One region of the Brevibacillus humidisoli genome, then DNA from elsewhere that is predicted to be linked to it. Evidence: riboswitches for the same ligand, from Rfam matches in the RefSeq annotation. Region 1 holds a riboswitch; each other region holds the start of a gene.
The links. Region 1 has a riboswitch for thiamine pyrophosphate ahead of thiO (glycine oxidase ThiO). Riboswitches for the same ligand answer to the same signal wherever they lie in the genome.

Region 2: linked by a shared signal. The riboswitch ahead of thiE (thiamine phosphate synthase) and the one ahead of thiO (glycine oxidase ThiO) in region 1 are both predicted to bind thiamine pyrophosphate.
Region 3: linked by a shared signal. The riboswitch ahead of thiC (phosphomethylpyrimidine synthase ThiC) and the one ahead of thiO (glycine oxidase ThiO) in region 1 are both predicted to bind thiamine pyrophosphate.
Region 4: linked by a shared signal. The riboswitch ahead of LOK74_RS19775 (thiamine-binding protein) and the one ahead of thiO (glycine oxidase ThiO) in region 1 are both predicted to bind thiamine pyrophosphate.

What each region holds. Positions count from the first base shown of each region.
Region 1 covers NZ_CP087263.1:223,105-227,315, forward strand. The annotation lists gene LOK74_RS01130 (glucose-6-phosphate isomerase) at 1-1,200, shown strand, start outside; gene LOK74_RS01135 (excisionase family DNA-binding protein) at 1,205-1,435, shown strand; TPP riboswitch at 1,514-1,623, shown strand; gene thiO (glycine oxidase ThiO) at 1,787-2,905, shown strand; gene LOK74_RS01145 (glycosyl hydrolase family 18 protein) at 2,976-4,112, opposite strand.
Region 2 covers NZ_CP087263.1:1,493,717-1,497,927, forward strand. The annotation lists gene LOK74_RS07425 (VanZ family protein) at 1-119, shown strand, start outside; gene LOK74_RS07430 (GNAT family N-acetyltransferase) at 226-813, opposite strand; gene LOK74_RS07435 (DUF3054 domain-containing protein) at 1,056-1,433, shown strand; gene LOK74_RS07440 (hypothetical protein) at 1,770-2,117, shown strand; TPP riboswitch at 2,179-2,289, shown strand; gene thiE (thiamine phosphate synthase) at 2,539-3,153, shown strand; gene thiS (sulfur carrier protein ThiS) at 3,200-3,400, shown strand; gene LOK74_RS07455 (thiazole synthase) at 3,405-4,169, shown strand; gene thiE (thiamine phosphate synthase) at 4,171-4,211, shown strand, end outside.
Region 3 covers NZ_CP087263.1:2,299,965-2,304,175, reverse strand. The annotation lists gene LOK74_RS11435 (helix-turn-helix transcriptional regulator) at 1-171, shown strand, start outside; gene LOK74_RS11430 (DUF2157 domain-containing protein) at 211-1,473, shown strand; gene LOK74_RS11425 (GDYXXLXY domain-containing protein) at 1,470-1,982, shown strand; TPP riboswitch at 2,044-2,161, shown strand; gene thiC (phosphomethylpyrimidine synthase ThiC) at 2,287-4,071, shown strand.
Region 4 covers NZ_CP087263.1:4,054,439-4,058,649, forward strand. The annotation lists gene LOK74_RS19755 (carbon starvation CstA family protein) at 1-235, shown strand, start outside; gene LOK74_RS19760 (hypothetical protein) at 293-724, shown strand; gene LOK74_RS19765 (cory-CC-star protein) at 759-992, shown strand; gene LOK74_RS19770 (ArsA family ATPase) at 1,084-2,013, shown strand; TPP riboswitch at 2,076-2,187, shown strand; gene LOK74_RS19775 (thiamine-binding protein) at 2,308-2,595, shown strand; gene LOK74_RS19780 (ABC transporter permease) at 2,660-3,385, shown strand; gene LOK74_RS19785 (ABC transporter substrate-binding protein) at 3,484-4,211, shown strand, end outside.

The DNA.
Region 1 (4,211 bases):
TACGACCGTGACGAGTTTGACCGAATCAAACAGGCTGCGTCCACGATTCAAACTGATTCCGATGTGCTGCTGGTGATTGGGATTGGCGGTTCCTACTTAGGGGCAAAAGCAGTGATCGATCTCCTCGGTCATTCCTTTTACAATCTTCTGCCCAAGGAAAAGCGTTCTACGCCGGAGATCTATTTTCTGGGCAATACGATCAGTCCTACCTACGTATCTCATCTGATGGAGCTGTTGGATAGTAAGGATCTGTCAGTCAATGTGATCTCCAAGTCAGGCACAACGACAGAACCGGCATTGGCTTTCCGTCTGATCCGCCAGGTAATGGAGCAGAAGTACGGTCGTGAAGGGGCGCGGAAGCGGATCTATGCGACGACTGACCAGTCGCGTGGCGCACTGAAAAGGCTGGCTGACGAGGAGGGCTACACTTCCTTTGTGATACCGGACGATGTGGGGGGACGGTACTCGGTGCTGACGGCGGTCGGCCTTTTGCCGATTGCGGTGAGTGGCGCCGACATCGACAGCTTGATGCAGGGGGCACAGGCGGCTTACGAGGAGTACCTCACTCCCGACTTGGCGGCCAATCCCTGCTATCGGTACGCCGCCATCCGCAATGCGCTCTACCGGAAGGGAAAAACGATCGAGCTGCTGGTTAGTTACGAACCACAGTTCCGCTTTTTCGCGGAGTGGTGGAAGCAGTTGTTTGGAGAGTCGGAAGGAAAAGACGGCAAAGGGATTTTTCCTGCTTCTGCCGAGTTTTCGGCCGATCTGCACTCACTGGGACAGTATATTCAGGATGGCCGGCGAGACTTGTTTGAGACGGTGATTAACGTCCTTAAACCGACGAGGGAGATCATCATCAACAACGAGGAGGCCGATCTGGACGGATTAAATTTCCTCGCTGGAAAAGGAATGGACTTCGTCAACAAAAAGGCTTTGGAGGGGACGCTGCTCGCTCACACTGATGGCGGAGTGCCCAATCTGTTGATCGAGATTCCGGAGATATCCGCGTACTCGGTCGGCAGCCTTATTTATTTCTTCGAGAAGGCCTGCGGCATTAGCGGCTATCTGCTGGGGGTTAATCCATTTGATCAGCCTGGAGTGGAGGCGTACAAGCAAAACATGTTCGCACTGCTTGGCAAACCTGGGTTTGAACAACAGCGGGGCGTACTGGAAGCCAGGTTGTATGGAGGGAAGTAAGCGTATGTATCTGACGGTGAAGGAGACTGCAGCTTATCTCGATCTGCCCGAATCGTTCATTCTGGAGAAAATCATCGAGGGGCGCATCCGCGCGGTCCACAATGGTGAGGAGTACTTGATTAATACGGAACAGTTCCGGCACCACTTGGAGCAGTTGGACAAACTGCGGGAGTTTGAGCAGGTAGAAGCGTTTGAGCCGATTCCGGAGAGTGACGATGTCAAGGACGAAGATTAGCTTGATGATTCTTCACTTGCCGCCTCCCTGCTCGGGGGGCTATACTGATACATGAAACAGAATGAAAACAAATAACGGCACAACGACTAGGGGAGTCCGTGAAGCGGGCTGAGAGGACAGCGTGTATCTGTCGACCCTTTGGACCTGATCCAGATCATACTGGCGAAGGGAAGCGACGTTGGACCTTGTGGTTTTCATCGTGCTTATTCGATGAACGGGCCCGTCTTTCCTTTCCAGGAGAGGCGGGCTTTTTGCGTGCGATGGGATGAGAGCGAGTGGATCGAGTGGATCGAAAGCATCGACGGATAGGTCAAAAGGGGAAATCAAGAGAAATGACAGGGGAGAAGAAGCATGGGGAGTGCGATGACGAGCGATTGCCTGGTAGTCGGAGGCGGCATCATTGGATTAAGTTTGGCGTACGAGTTGGCAGGTCGCGGGCTTACTGTGACCATCGTGGAACAGGGTGATTGGGGAGGCCAGGCATCCGCAGCGGCAGCAGGTATTCTCGGGCCGCTGCAGGAATTTGATCAGCCGGGGCCGCTGCTGGAGCTGGGACTTGCTTCATTGGCGCTCTATCCGCAATGGGTGGATCAACTGCGGGAGCTGACTGGTATCGATGCCCAGCTGGGATTGGAAGGGATTATGCGAGTGGCGATGAATGAGCAAGAGCTGGACCAGTTTCGAGAGAGGTATAACTGGCAGAAAGCGGAGGGATGTCGTGTAGAGTGGCTGGATCAGCAGCAACTGCGGCAATGGGAGCCAATGATTGCTTCAGACGCGCGGGGGGCGATCTTTTCCCCGGACGAAGGTCATGTAAGCAACCAACTGCTGCTGCAGGCGCTGGCGGCGGCCTGTCGGAAGCGCGGCGTGCGGATGCTGGCAGGGACGGTGGCGATAGCCCCGGTGATCAGTGGCGGGCGTGTGCTGGGTATGGAGACAACGACCGGAGTTTGTCACGCTGCCGAGACGATCATCGCCGCTGGCGCCTGGGCCAGTGTGATTGGCCAGTGGTTGGGATTGCAACTGCCGATTCGTCCGGTGCGCGGCCAGGTGGCTGCCGTCTCATCCGAGAGTGTTCAACTGCGGAGAGTCATCTTTGGCGCCAGCGGATATCTTGTTCCCAAAAAAGACGGCAGGATCATCATCGGTGCGACGGAAGATGAAGCGGGTTTCCGGCGAGGAGTTACACTGGCGGGACTGGCCAAAGTGCTCAATGGGGTGCTACCGTATGTACCAAACCTGCAGCAGGCGGACTTTCTGACTGCCTGGTCGGGGCTTCGTCCCGCTACCGCGGACGGACTTCCCTTGTTAGGGCCGCTTCCCGGATGGGAGGGGATCGCAGTGGCAAGCGGCCATTTCCGCAATGGTATTCTGCTGTCACCGGTAACCGCGAAATGGATGGCCGATTACGTGACCGGAGGGGAACGGCATCCGCTTCGTCCGTTTCTGCCGGAGCGTTTTTCCGCATAAACAACCGATCAAAGGGTTGGTTTACGTCCTGGTCTACAGGAAGTTTTACCCATCCAAAGTGAGAGCAGGTTTATTCCAGAAGTGCATTCCAGAACGAGGCGTCCTCAAAACCTAATCGCCATACGCCGTAACCTGCCAACTGACTCGACTTGGCAAGCTGCTGCTTGGCGTCGATGCTCCGTTCGTCTTCATACCATACGATGTGGCTGCCGTCGCCTGTTGTATAGGTTAGATAAGGGGACTGCGAGCCTTCATCCCAGTTTGACTGTGCCCCAGTCCGCTTAATCAGGTCTGGCAGCGCCGTGTATGTAACCGCTCGGTCCCTGGTGGGGCTCCACTCATAGCCGTAGCTGGGGATTCCGAGCAGGATTTTTTCAGCGGGGATCTGACTGGCGGTATAGCCAACCACCTGGTCTACCCATGGATAGGCGGCCACTGGTCCCGCTTCGCTCCACGGTCCGTGTTGGTCGTAGGTCATCACCTGGACGTAGTCGCTGTACCGGCCAATACCGGCATAGTCAAAGCCGTACGTCCAGGAGTGGCTGGGCAGATCGGCTGTTTTTGCGGGCACGGAGACGATCAACTGCTTTTTCTGCTGGTGAAGGCGCTCGGCCAGCTGTTTCACAAATTGCGTATAGGCGTCACGATCGCTTGCGGGCACGTTTTCGAAATCGAGGTTTACCCCTGCAAACCGGTGTTTTTTGACTGTCTCAAGCAGCGCTCCGATCAATCGGGATTGTGCCTCCGGATTGGTCAGGATGGCGTGCGCGATTCTTTTGTCAAACAGCTTTTCACCGTGGTTGGTCAGACAGAGATAGGCGTTGATCTGATGGCTGTGAGCCAACTCCAGGGCGGCCGCAGGGACCCGGCCGTTCAGACTTCCTTCGGCTGTCGCGTTAAACATGGCAACCGAGATATCGCTGATGTAGGAAGAATACGAAGAGAGGGACGAGTACGATCGTTGATCGTTTTCCGAATACTCTACATAGTAGGCGAGCACCTTGGGGACGTATGACTCCTCCGCTATGCTGACTGCTTCATCAGCAGAGGCAGAGGCAGCAGTGGCGGTTTGGCTGGCATGGGTCGCCTGCGGCAAAACCTGTGTCTGGTTGACGGGCACCTCTTGCTGAGTAACAGAGACAGGTGGTGTCACAAGCTGGGTTTGCAATAAAAGCAGGGAGGATAACAATCCCAAGATAGAAGGCATGGCGGACTCTCCTTGTCGGCAGGTTGCATTGGTTCCATTCCCGCTTAGGGGCCCGTTCCAAACTGGGGAAAAAGTCCGATCTTTCTCACAAGAATTATA
Region 2 (4,211 bases), 1.3 Mb from region 1:
ATGATGTGATCTTCAACACCATAGGAACCGCCATGGGATACGTCTTTTATCGGTTGTTGGCAACGTGGGGAAGGAAGCGCAGGTCTGTTCGGAAGCTGCTGGCGCGGGTGGCTGGGTAAGCGGAGTAAGAAAAAAAACCGGCGTTGCCAAACCGGTTTTGGAACGGTGGTTATGATAGCATGCAAGATCCGTTGCTTGCGCTAAGGCAGCAGTATGCGGCTCTGCTTATCTGGCCAACATGTCACGCAGTTTGCGGTCAACCTCAGGCCACTCCGTGTCAATGACACTAAAGTATACCGTATCTCTCACGTATCCGTCGGGCAGAATGATGTGCTTGCGCAGAACACCTTCCCGGACACCACCGATCCGAGCGATGGCCCGCTGCGAGTTCAGATTGCGGGCATCAGTCTTCAGCGACACCCGGACACAGCCTAATTCTTCAAAACAATGCCGCAGCAGCAGCCACTTGCATTCGGTATTGATCGAGGTTTTCCAATAAGCGGGAGTAAGCCAGGTCCAGCCGATCTCAAGGCCTCTATCCTTGTGAGCGATATTGCCAAAGCGTGTGCTGCCGATGGCTTTACCCGATTGCAAATCGATTATCGCAAACGGCAATTCCGTTCCTTTTTCCACTGCCGCAAGTGCGGCGGATAGGTATCGGTCCAGATCGCTCCGTGACTCTATGCGGGTTGACATGTAAGTCCAGATCCGCTCATCCAAAGCGGCCTCCAACAAATCATCAGCATGATGCAGACCAAGTGGTTCCAATCGGACATGACTCCCTATCAGCGTGACGGGTTGGATGGTTAACATGATGATCTCCTCATTTCTTTACCAAGGTTATTATCAGGGTCGGATCAACGAAGTTGACTCTATCTAATAATGAACGGAGTATCAAGTCAAGGGTAAATGTAGAGGATTCGTGAACAAGCATCCCTCGGGGAGGATTTGGGGCGGAGCACTCAGAAGTAGATAACGAAACGTCAACACACCAAATGAGAAAGCATCCGCCTGTAAATGCGGCTGCGAATACGCTCTAATGTGGAGGGACATGGATGGGAAAAACAATCGTTGTCATTCTGGGCGATTTGCTAGCCTTTCTGCTATTTGCCTACATCGGCAAAGCTTCACACGCTCATCAGATCACCCTGCTCGGCATCGTGGAGACAGCCGCACCCTTCTTTCTATCCTGGCTGTTTGTCGGCTGGCTGTTGAAGGTGTTTCAGCCGGCAGCCTACCAATCGGTAGCGATCGCAGCTAAAAAAACGCTGATGGTCTGGCTGTTTGCCGGTATTGCCGGATTGGCTCTGCGTTCGATTCTGCTGCTGCATATCCCCGATTGGCCGTTTATGGTGATCACCATGGTTACCATTGCCATCTTCCTGTTGGTTTGGCGCACAGTCTTTGCCTGGGCGGTGCATCGTTCACGGTAATCGATCCCTTGCGGCGGGTTACCTTTTTCCTTGTCACATGCTGTGACCTCGATCTGCTGCATACTCCTTGCAAGCCCCGGCAACGCTACAAAAAAACAGGAGGTGAACGGAGTGTCCAGCAAAAAAACAACAGCAAGGATTTGGGGAAACATCGCGGGAAAACCCTCGACAAGAACGATCAAAACCGGAACATCCGCAATGGCAACGGGGAGCATTTTGGCAAATAAGAAACAAATAGAACCGCGTTGACAACCGTTCCGACGACATGAGGCATTCCGCTTTTTGCGCAATCGTGCTATACTGGCGGGGACACATCCGGAAATGGAGGAGCTGCCGTTGTCACAACACCCACAGCAGCCAAAGCAGATTGTGATGTCAACACAAGCCTTTCTGATCCTTTGTCGACTGTTCGATTCGTGCTACGACCAGTGGAAGGAAAACGAGGATTTGGAGTGGCTGGTTGAATCGATTGCCGGATCGCTTCTGCCCGTTGTCAGCGGCCTGCAGGAACTAAAGGCACCTCCGGCACGAGTCTCCATCCAGTTGACGATGCCGCAGATGTACTTCCTGCAGAAACACGTGGACGCCATCTACCGACAGATGCAGCAGAATACAGATCAACCCGCGGGTTCCAGAGAGTTGCTGGAAGAATGTCTACGCGTCTTGACTCCCGTGGAGGTATAGCGCAAGTATTTACATCCCGGCGGCTGCATGGTAATGTAGTAAGCGAAAAGAAAATTTCATAGATCTACCAAACGGGAGCCGAGCAAGGTCGGCTGAGAGTGTAACACCGGCGTTACTAACCGTGGAACCTGACCTGGGTCATGCCAGCGGAGGAAGAGGTACGATTGCGACTGCTTAGGAGTTGAAGCGGCAGATCAGACTGTTTGCCTATTCTGATCTCGTGTCAACTTGCGCTGTCAACGTGCAACCATCCGATTGGCGGATGGTTTTTTGCTGTTGCAAGCACCATCCGCAATGGATGGCAATGCCGGATGGGCGGAGTGCTAGTTGCTGTTTTAGGGAGAAAGCCTCTTTTGACGAATCGGCCTGTGTGCCAGGTTCGCAAACGAGGCTTTTTTGATTTCTCGGTGAGGGGGGAGCGATGGAACGATCACTTCATTTGATAACCAGCGGGCAGCAAACACTGGAGGAAACACTGCGGGTGGCAGAGGCAGCCGCCAGAGGAGGAGTTGACTACTTGCACATACGGGAAAAACACCGTACGGCGCGTGAACTTCTGGAATGGGTAGAGCAGCTCAGTCGGGTATTTCGACGGGAGCAGTTGATCGTCAACGACCGGATAGACGTTGCCATGGCGTCATCCTGCGGGGGGGCGCATCTCGCCTATCATAGTCTGCCGCCTCAGTTGGCCCGACCGCTTCTTCCCGCCGATTGTCTGCTCGGCCAATCGGTTCATTCGCTGTCTGAGGCAGAACAGGCGGAGCGGGGGGGTGTATCGTACGTCCTGTATGGACACGTGTATGAAAGTGGATCAAAGCCTGGCCTGGCACCTCGTGGTACGGAGGAGCTTCGGCAGATCGCCGCGAGACTGCAGATTCCGCTGATTGCGATTGGCGGGATTACACCAAAACATGTACCTGAGTTGCTGGCGGCTGGGTGTGGCGGGATAGCCGTACTATCCGGAATCACCACGGCTGACGATCCGGAAGCGGCGGCCCGTACATACCGCCAGGCGTTGGACAGTCCGCTCACATGAGCACGAGCGGAGGAAGCCGGAGACGCTAGAGGGAGGAGGAGAGTCGATGCACATCAGGCTAAATGGTGAAATCGTCCAACTGGAGAAGATCACCACCGTCAGTGGTCTGCTTGCTCATTACAGCCTAGAGCAGAAGATCCTGGTTGTGGAACGGAACGGTCAAATCGTGGATCGCTCCGCCTATGAACAGACGCCGATTAAGGACGGCGATAATATCGAAATCGTACATTTCGTCGGAGGGGGATGACAGTATGTTAAAAATCGGACCGTATTCATTTCGTTCCCGGCTGCTGTTGGGGACGGGGAAGTTTTCCGATTTGGAGACTCAGAGCAAGGCAGTTGATGCGTCAGAAGCGGAGATTCTTACCTTCGCCGTACGTCGGCTGAATCTGAACAACGCAGATCAGCCTAACTTTTTGGAACAATTGGACTTGAAGAAATATGCGCTGCTGCCCAATACAGCCGGGGCCTACACGGTGGAAGAAGCGGTGCGGATTGCCCGTCTGTCCAAAGCATCCGGTCTTTGCGACATGATCAAGGTAGAGGTCTTGGGCGATTCCCGTACTCTGCTGCCGGACCCGTTCGGCACACTGGAAGCGTCGCGTATTTTGGTGGAAGAAGGTTTTGTCGTTTTAACCTACACAAATGATGATCCCATTCTGGCCAAACGTCTGCAGGAAGTAGGAGTGCACGCTGTAATGCCTGGCGCCTCCCCGATTGGCTCTGGGCAAGGCATCATCAATGAAAACAACCTACGCTTCATCATTGAGGAAGCGAAAGTTCCCGTGATCATCGACGCTGGTATTGGTTCGCCTGCCGATGCAGCTAAAGCGATGGAGTTAGGTGCCGATGGCGTGCTGCTAAATACGGCAGTAGCGTTGGCAGACGATCCGGTGCTGATGGCGGAAGCGATGAAACTGGCTGTGGAAGCAGGGCGTAAAGGATTTCTTGCTGGCCGAATTCCCAAAAAGCGTTATGCTTCTGCATCCAGTCCGGCAGAAGGGATGATTGAGTGAGATGGCAGCAGCCAGTCGCACAGCAAGCGAAAAGCTGAAGGA
Region 3 (4,211 bases), 2.1 Mb from region 1:
GGATCGTACAGCTTGCAAAAACACGTATTTACCGGTCACTACCGGATCATCGACGAGGAACGCTATCTCCACTACTACAGCTTGGATCCAGCGGAGGCGGAGAAGAGATTGGCCGAATTGACCGGAGGTTTACGAAGCGAAAGGGAGCGGGAGGGGAGTGTCGATGAGTAAACATAGCATCATGCTGCAAAAAGCAGAGGGGGAGTGTCGATGAGCAAACGGAAGGTGATTCTGCAGGAAGCAGAGCAGTGGAAACGGGAAGGAATTATTAGCGATGAGCAGTACGAGCAAATCGCCGTGCGCTACCCTGCCCGAGACCGGGCGGGTACGCTGTCGATTATGGGGGGTATTCTGCTAGGGCTGGGCGTGTTGACGTTTATTGCGTCCAATTGGGATGGGATGACTCATCTAACTCGATTGCTGCTCATCCTGCTTTCTTTGGTTGCCGTCTACCTCTTGGGTGATTTCTTGCATCGGAGAGGCAGTGAGAGGCTGGGGACGGCCTTTATCGTGATCGGAGTCGGCATCTACGGTGCGGGATTTTTTCTGATTGGTCAAATGTACCATCTCTCGGGCCATCCGCTCACTCCGTTTTATCTCTGGTTTATCGGGGCGATTACCTTGGCTTGGCACTACCGCTCGCAAACCCTATCCTTGATTTCGCTGTTGATCCTGACGGCAGCTTCGTTCTACGGACTGACGACAGACAGCAGGGAAGGGATCTCTGGGCTCATCTTATACGTGTTGTACGGGGGTGGACTGTTCCCGCTGCTGTGGAAGCTGCGCTCGGTCTGGCTGAGCTCGGCAACTTCCGTCATCTTGTTGGGTACGGCAGTGCTCGACGTGGCCGAATATGGAAATGGATTGCTGGTGCAATTGCCGATCCTTGTCTATCTGTTTGCAGCCGTCCTGATTCCAGAGCGGATGGCGCCTTTTCCATCGTTGTTTCGAGTTGTTGGGTATATCGGGATGACACTGTTTGCGGTCATAGTCATCTTCGGAAGCGGATCTTTACTGCAGATCAACCTGGCAGACACAGTGGGAAGTACAGTCATCCTGTTGGCTGTCCTCGGTTATCTCTTCCTATCGATGAGGCAGCGGACGCTTGATCGAGCGGCCGATATGCTGCCCCACCTGCCGCTGCCAATCTACTATCTCTTGTTTGGCTCTTCTGCAGGATCGACCGATCCGGAGCCAATGCTGGGACTGGATGTGGCGATGATCCTCGCCTTGTATGGCTTGTCCATCGCGATGGTCCTCGGCGGTGAAAAAAGACATGACGTACAGCGAATCAACGCGGGAGCAGTGATGTTTGGCGTGACCAGCTTTGTGGCATACGTGAACTTCGCGTGGGACTTTATGGACAAATCGCTCTTCTTTCTCATCGGCGGCGCGTTTTTGTTGGCCCTTAGCTTCGCTCTGGAACGTCAGCGCAGGAGATGGGTGAAGCAGGCGAGGAGGGATCCGCGATGAGCAAACGGTTCGTATTGTTGGTGCTGCTGCAGGTGCTGATGCTGCTCAGCGTTGTCGGCAAATACTATTGGATCTCGACGAGTGGCCACCCAGTCACGCTCAAGACTGCCCCGGTCGATCCGCGTGATTTGTTCTACGGTGATTACGTCCGGCTCGGATTCGAGATCAGCCGGATCGACTTGCAGTCGGTACAGCATGATCTAGAAGAGCCCCTGTATGACACAGATGTTTACGTCGTACTGGAGCAAAAGGGGAATGTGTGGCATGAAGCGGTAGGCGTATACCGGCATAAACCGCAGCTGGCGCCTGGTCAGATCATGCTGTCCGGCCGAGTTCCTTACTACGATGGTTATATGGGGGAGGAACTGCGGATCGTATATGGGTTTGAACGGTATTACGTACCGGAGAATACCGGCAGAGAGATCGAACAAAGCGTGGAGCAAGGCTGGTATGTCGACCTGCGTGTGTCCGGGAGCGGCGAAGCGGTCATCACCCGACTCCACCGCTAAAAAAAAACATATTGCCTTTTTAGCACGGATAGGATACGGTAATGATATCCAAAAAATCATATACTGCTACTGGGGGAGCCCACCTGAGCTTGGGCTGAGATGTCGGACGCGATGAAGTCCGCGGACCCTTTGGACCTGATCTGGGTAATACCAGCGTAGGAAAGTAGATTTGCCTTGCATCGTAGACAGTGTTGCTCCGTCTTCTTTTGTGAGCTGCCGGTCGGGTCCTGTGACAAAAGGGCCCGGCTTTTTTGTGTACAGCGAGGAAAAAGCGTCCGGTCGGTAGCAAAAAGGAGGCTCATGTATGACAAACAAAGCAGAATCGCAGCAACCACAGGTATCAGGGCTTGCACCTCTTCCTGGCAGCCGCAAGGTGTATGTAACCGGATCAAGGGAAGATATCCGCGTCCCCTTTCGGGAGATCGCTCAGGAGGCAACCATCGATCGCTTTGGCGCCAGCGAGAATCTGCCTGTTCGTGTCTATGACACCAGTGGTCCCTATACCGATCCAATGCAGGCTACAGATATTCAACAAGGGCTGCCTTCCCTGCGGCATCGTTGGATTCTGGAACGTGGGGATGTGGAGAACTACCCTGGACGGCAGAGAAAACCAGAGGATAACGGATATGCTGTAAGCGATGCATCGGTCGCGTCCTTGCCGGTTTCCGAAAGCAGGCAGCCGCTGCGAGCGAGATCGGGCCGTATCGTCACCCAGCTTCATTACGCACGGCAGGGGATCATCACACCTGAGATGGAGTTCGTTGCAATCCGTGAAAACGTGTCGCCGGAGTTCGTCAGAGAGGAAGTGGCCATGGGACGTGCGATCATCCCATGCAACATCAATCACCCGGAGAGCGAACCGATGATCATCGGACGCCATTTCCTAGTCAAGGTGAACGCCAACATCGGCAATTCCGCTGTTACTTCCTCGATTGAGGAGGAAGTGGAGAAGCTGACCTGGGCGATTCGCTGGGGAGCTGATACAGTGATGGACCTGTCCACCGGCAAAAACATCCACACAACCCGAGAGTGGATCCTCCGCAATTCACCCGTGCCGATCGGTACGGTACCGATCTATCAGGCCCTGGAGAAGGTGAATGGAAAAGCGGAGGAGCTAACCTGGGAGGTGTACCGCGACACCCTGATTGAGCAGGCAGAACAGGGGGTCGATTACGTCACCATTCACGCTGGTGTACTGCTTCGCTACATCCCGCTTACGGTGGAGCGGGTGACCGGCATCGTCTCTAGAGGTGGATCGATCATGGCCGCCTGGTGTCTGGCGCATCATCGAGAAAACTTTTTGTATACCCACTTTGAAGAGATTTGTGAAATCTTGAGCGCGTACGATGTCTCCATCTCGCTCGGTGACGGACTGCGTCCCGGCTCGATCGCCGATGCCAATGATGCAGCCCAGTTTGCAGAGTTGGAGACGCTCGGGGAGTTGACGAAGATCGCCTGGAAGCACGATGTCCAGGTAATGATTGAAGGCCCGGGGCATGTGCCGATGCACAAACTGCAAGAAAACATGGATCGCCAGATGGAGATTTGTCAGGAAGCGCCGTTTTATACGCTAGGTCCATTGACGACCGATATCGCACCTGGCTACGATCACATCACGTCTGCGATCGGTGCGGCAATCATCGGCTGGATGGGGACTGCCATGCTTTGCTACGTCACTCCGAAAGAGCACCTCGGCCTGCCTGACAAAGAGGATGTTCGCGAAGGAGTGATTGCCTACAAAATAGCCGCCCATGCCGCAGACTTGGCCAAAGGACACCCTGGAGCGCAGCAGCGTGACGATGCTCTCTCCAAAGCACGGTTTGAATTCCGCTGGCGCGATCAGTTTCATCTCTCCCTCGATCCGGACCGGGCTATGCAGTATCACGACCAAACGCTGCCCGCAGAAGGGGCCAAAACGGCTCATTTCTGCTCGATGTGCGGGCCTAAGTTCTGCAGCATGCGGATCACCCATGACATACGCGAGCGTGCGGCATTACAAGATCCGGCTGCCGAGGCAGCGGAAGTGGAAGCGGGCATGGCCGAGAAGGCAGAAGAGTTCCGCCGCTTGGGCAGCCGACTGTATCGATAAGACAGGTAGCGGGATTGTTATAAGGGCAGTACTCGTTTCTAGCATTGGAAAGGTGGAAAAAAGCGTGGAGCATGGCAAAGAATGATGATCCACGCTTTTTTTCCACAGTACAAATCATTGACTTTCAAGTAAGTACCAAC
Region 4 (4,211 bases), 1.1 Mb from region 1:
GCTCAAACGATTGGGCCGCAACTACCTGCCGACGCTGCTGCCGATGTTGTTCATCCTGTTCGTTACGATCTGGGCGATGGCTCAGCAGGTGTTTACCCAGTGGATGGGCCAGGAAGGCAAAATGCTGCTGTTCTTCCTCGGTGCCGTCATCCTCGTCTTCGCCGCCTGGATCGTCCTCGAGGCCGTCCGAGTATTTGCCACTGGAAAAGATTATTCCAAGGACATTCCGGGCTGATCCAGATACGGGAAGGAGCCGCCCATGCGGCTCCTTATCTTTTGGGAGATGGTAGCGATGGAAAAGGTGCATGTGCTGTTTGTACGGGAAGCGGAACAGCAGATGTCCAACAGCGGCTGCTGCGGCCGTCTCTCCGGTGATCTAATCAACCTCTCGGAAGTGACTGGTGAGCGATTGTTCCGCGAACGCCGCCAGATCATGGAGGAGATGGGCCTCCTCTACCGCCGACTGGATGAACAATTCGGGGAGCAAGTGGAGTTGGATGTCATCGATCCACGCAACATCATTCTGTTCGTGGTTGTTTTGTGGCGGCAGTGGCGCAGAAAAAAAGTGCCGCTGTCGCAGATGCTGATGCACTTCAGCCGTGGATTTCATACAAAAGCGATCTTTGTCAACGGCGAACTAGTCGCTGCCGGGGAGATCCCCCGGTATGATCTGATTGCTGACAAAGTTTTGCAAATGCTAACCAGGCAGCGAGAGAGGAAGTGAAGCGATGGAGATCAGAGAACGTTGGAAGACGCTGATGCAGGGTTACGAAGAGCTCTTTTACGTCCGCTACCGCAGAGAGATCAGACGGGAAATCCGCAACGAAGAAGATCTGTTCCTCTTGCTCTGCTTTTCCGAAATGCTCGGATTGCCCAACCCGGTCTCGTACTATACGCTGGAGCTGTATCCAGCCATCTACGAACGTTTCCACGAATGGCATACGCGGATGGGTATGGAGCGCTCACCGCTTGATGACATTCGCTGCTGTTGAATGAGGACAGCGCAACGGGGCAGCGAATCAAGCATCCGTATCCGCCTGCGTCGCTCAGATCAGCACGGTATGCCGGAAAGGGGAATTGGCCGTGAAACACTACCTGCAGAGAAAAGTTGTGTTCTTCGGCGGCAAGGGCGGGGTGGGCAAGACGACCACCTCTTCTGCTTTTGCCCTGCGTGCCGCCGATCATGGAAAAAAAACCTTGCTTGTCTCCACGGACCCCGCCCACAATCTGCGCGACATCTTTGAGCGGCAGGTCGGACAGGAGCCGACGCAGCTGAGAGAGAATCTATGGGCGCTGGAAATCGATCCACACCACGAATCACACCGCTACATCGCATCGGTCAAGGAGAACCTGCGAAAAGTGGTCAGCGTGCAGATGATGAATGAAATCGAGCGGCAGATCGATATCGCCCATGTCTCCCCCGGTGCTGACGAATCGGCTCTGTTTGACCGGATCGTCGAGATCATCCAATGGATTGAGACCGATTTTGACTTGATCGTCTTCGACACCGCCCCGACAGGACATACGCTCAGGTTGTTGTCGCTGCCGGAGTTGATGGGTGCCTGGGTGGACAGTATGCTGTCGCGCCGCCAGAAGGTGATGAGCATGCGGGAGACTTGGCTGGAGGAAGCGGCTCCTGCCGAAGACCCGATCTATGAGATTCTGACCGCCCGCAAGCTGAAGTTCGCTCGCGCTCGAGAAGTGATCCTCAATGCCAAGCTGACCGCCTTTTCGTTCGTACTCACCCCGGAGCGGCTGCCGATTGCCGAGACGACACGGGCATTGCCTGTTTTGCAAAAGTATCAGGTACCCGTCGATACCCTGGTTGTCAACCGGGTGATTCCCGACGAGGCGGACGGCGAGTTTATCCGACGTCGGCGCGAGCAGGAGAGGAAGTACCTGACCGAGATCGAACAGCAATTCAGCCGTTACCGGATCGTCAGGATTCCCATGCTGGAGCAGGATGTGGCCGGATTGGAGGCGCTTGATACCATCGCTGGCCACTTGTTTTGACTTCGCACTCATACAATTTACAAATGCCGCAACCATTGGTATAGTGTCAGTAGACCAACCACATACTCGTTTCGGGGAGCTGGGTGAGCCTGGCTGAGAGGGTACCCGACAGGTACCGACCCGTCAAACCTGATCTGGGTAATGCCAGCGGAGGGAATGAAGCTTACCATTGTAACAACCCAGGTTGTTATTGTGCGAATCCACAGGCTGCCCGCTAATGGCAGCTTTTTTCATTGCTCTTTGGTGGCGCAGCAGCTAGATTGCCGTGTAGGCAAAAGAAAGGAGATCACGCAGATGCCAATCGTGAATGTAGGTTTTCAAGTTCTTCCCAAGGTGGCCGATGGCAGCAGCTATGCGGTCGTCGACAAGGCGATCGAGGTCGTGCAGCGATCTGGTGTGAAATACGAAGTGGGCGCCATGGAGACCGTGATGGAAGGAGAGCTTGACCAACTGCTGGAGATCGTCAAACGGGCCCAGGAAGCCTGCATCGCCGCAGGTGCTTCCGAAGTGATGACCCACATGAAGATCCATTACCGGCCCGAAGGAGTCAGCATGGATGAAAAGCTGGAAAAATACCGGTAAGCGAAGCCTCATAGACGATACCCCGCTTACCCGTTGGGTGTCCATCTTCTTGCCTGGCGGTGTGATGCTGGTACTGTTGATCCTCTGGGAATGGCTGGTGGCCATCACCCGGATTGAAAAGTGGATTCTTCCCAAGCCGTCGCACATCGTACAGTCGCTCTGGGAGTCGCGAGCACTGATCGCTCAGCACAGCGTACAGACCATCTACGAAGCCCTGCTGGGATTGGCCATAGCGATCGTGATCGGAGTCGCGATTGCCGCGATCATCGACAGCTCAGAGTGGCTGCGCAAAGCGTTCTACCCGCTGCTGATCATCTCCCAGACGGTCCCGATTATCGCTGTGGCACCGCTCTTTTTTATCTGGTTCGGCTATGGCATCCTGCCCAAGGTGGTCGTCGTCACTCTAGTCTGCTTTTTTCCAGTGGCGATTAATGTGGCAGACGGGCTGCGGCTCGTCGATCGCGACACCCTGCGGCTGATGGCGTCGATGGGCGCAGGCCGCTGGCAAATCTTCCACATGGTGAAGCTGCCGGCGACACTGCCATTTTTCTTTTCCGGGATGCGTATCGCCGGTACCTACAGTGTGATGGGGGCCGTGATCGGCGAGTGGCTGGGAGCGAGCAAAGGACTGGGCATCTTGATGACCCGCTCGTCACAGTCGTTCCTGACTGACCGGGTGTTTGCGACGATCGTGGTGATCACCCTGCTCAGCCTGGCTATCTTTGCTCTGATCGAGGGAGCCGCCCGCTTGTTGATGCCTTGGCATTATCGGCAGAAGCCTTCACCCTAGCGCCGACCGAAACGAAGCGAAGCAAGGAAAGATCAGAAGGAACCATCTGAATGATGCAACGATTGCATGCAAACGACGAAAGGATAGGAGACAAAAAGATGAACAAGAATGGAAAAGATTTGTTTGCACCGCTGCTGGCACTGGGACTCTCGTTAGCGCTGGTGGTGACCGGCTGTGGCGGCGCGGAGCAATCCGCACCGAAACAAGAGACGACACCAAACCAAGGGGGGACTCCGTCCACAGAAGCTCCAGCAGAACCGCAAAAAGTGACAGTCATGCTGGACTGGCTGCCCAACACCAACCATACCGGTCTCTACGTAGCCAAAGAAAACGGCTATTACGAGGAGCAGGGGCTGGATGTGGAAATCGTACAGCCGGGCGAAGGCAGCACAGCCGACCAACTGGTAGCCGCCGGAAAAGCAGATTTTGGCATCAGTTACCAAGAAGCAGTCACCCAGGCACGGGCAACTGATATCCCGCTCGTTTCCATCGCAGCGGTGATCCAGCACAACACCTCTGCCTTTGCCTCACTGAAGGAGGCTAACATCAGCTCGCCCAAAGATTTCGAAGGAAAACGCTACGGCGGCTGGGGCTCGCCAGTCGAGGAAGCCGTACTGCAAGCGGTGATGGAAAAAGCAGGCGCCGACTTTACCAAAGTAGAAAACGTCACGCTTGGAGTCGCCGACTTCTTTTCTACCATCGGGCGAGATGCCGACTTTGAATGGATTTACTACGGCTGGGACGGTGTCGAAGCGAAGCGAAGCGGCATGGAACTCAATCTGTTGATGCTCAAAGACCTGGACCCTGCGCTCGACTACTACACACC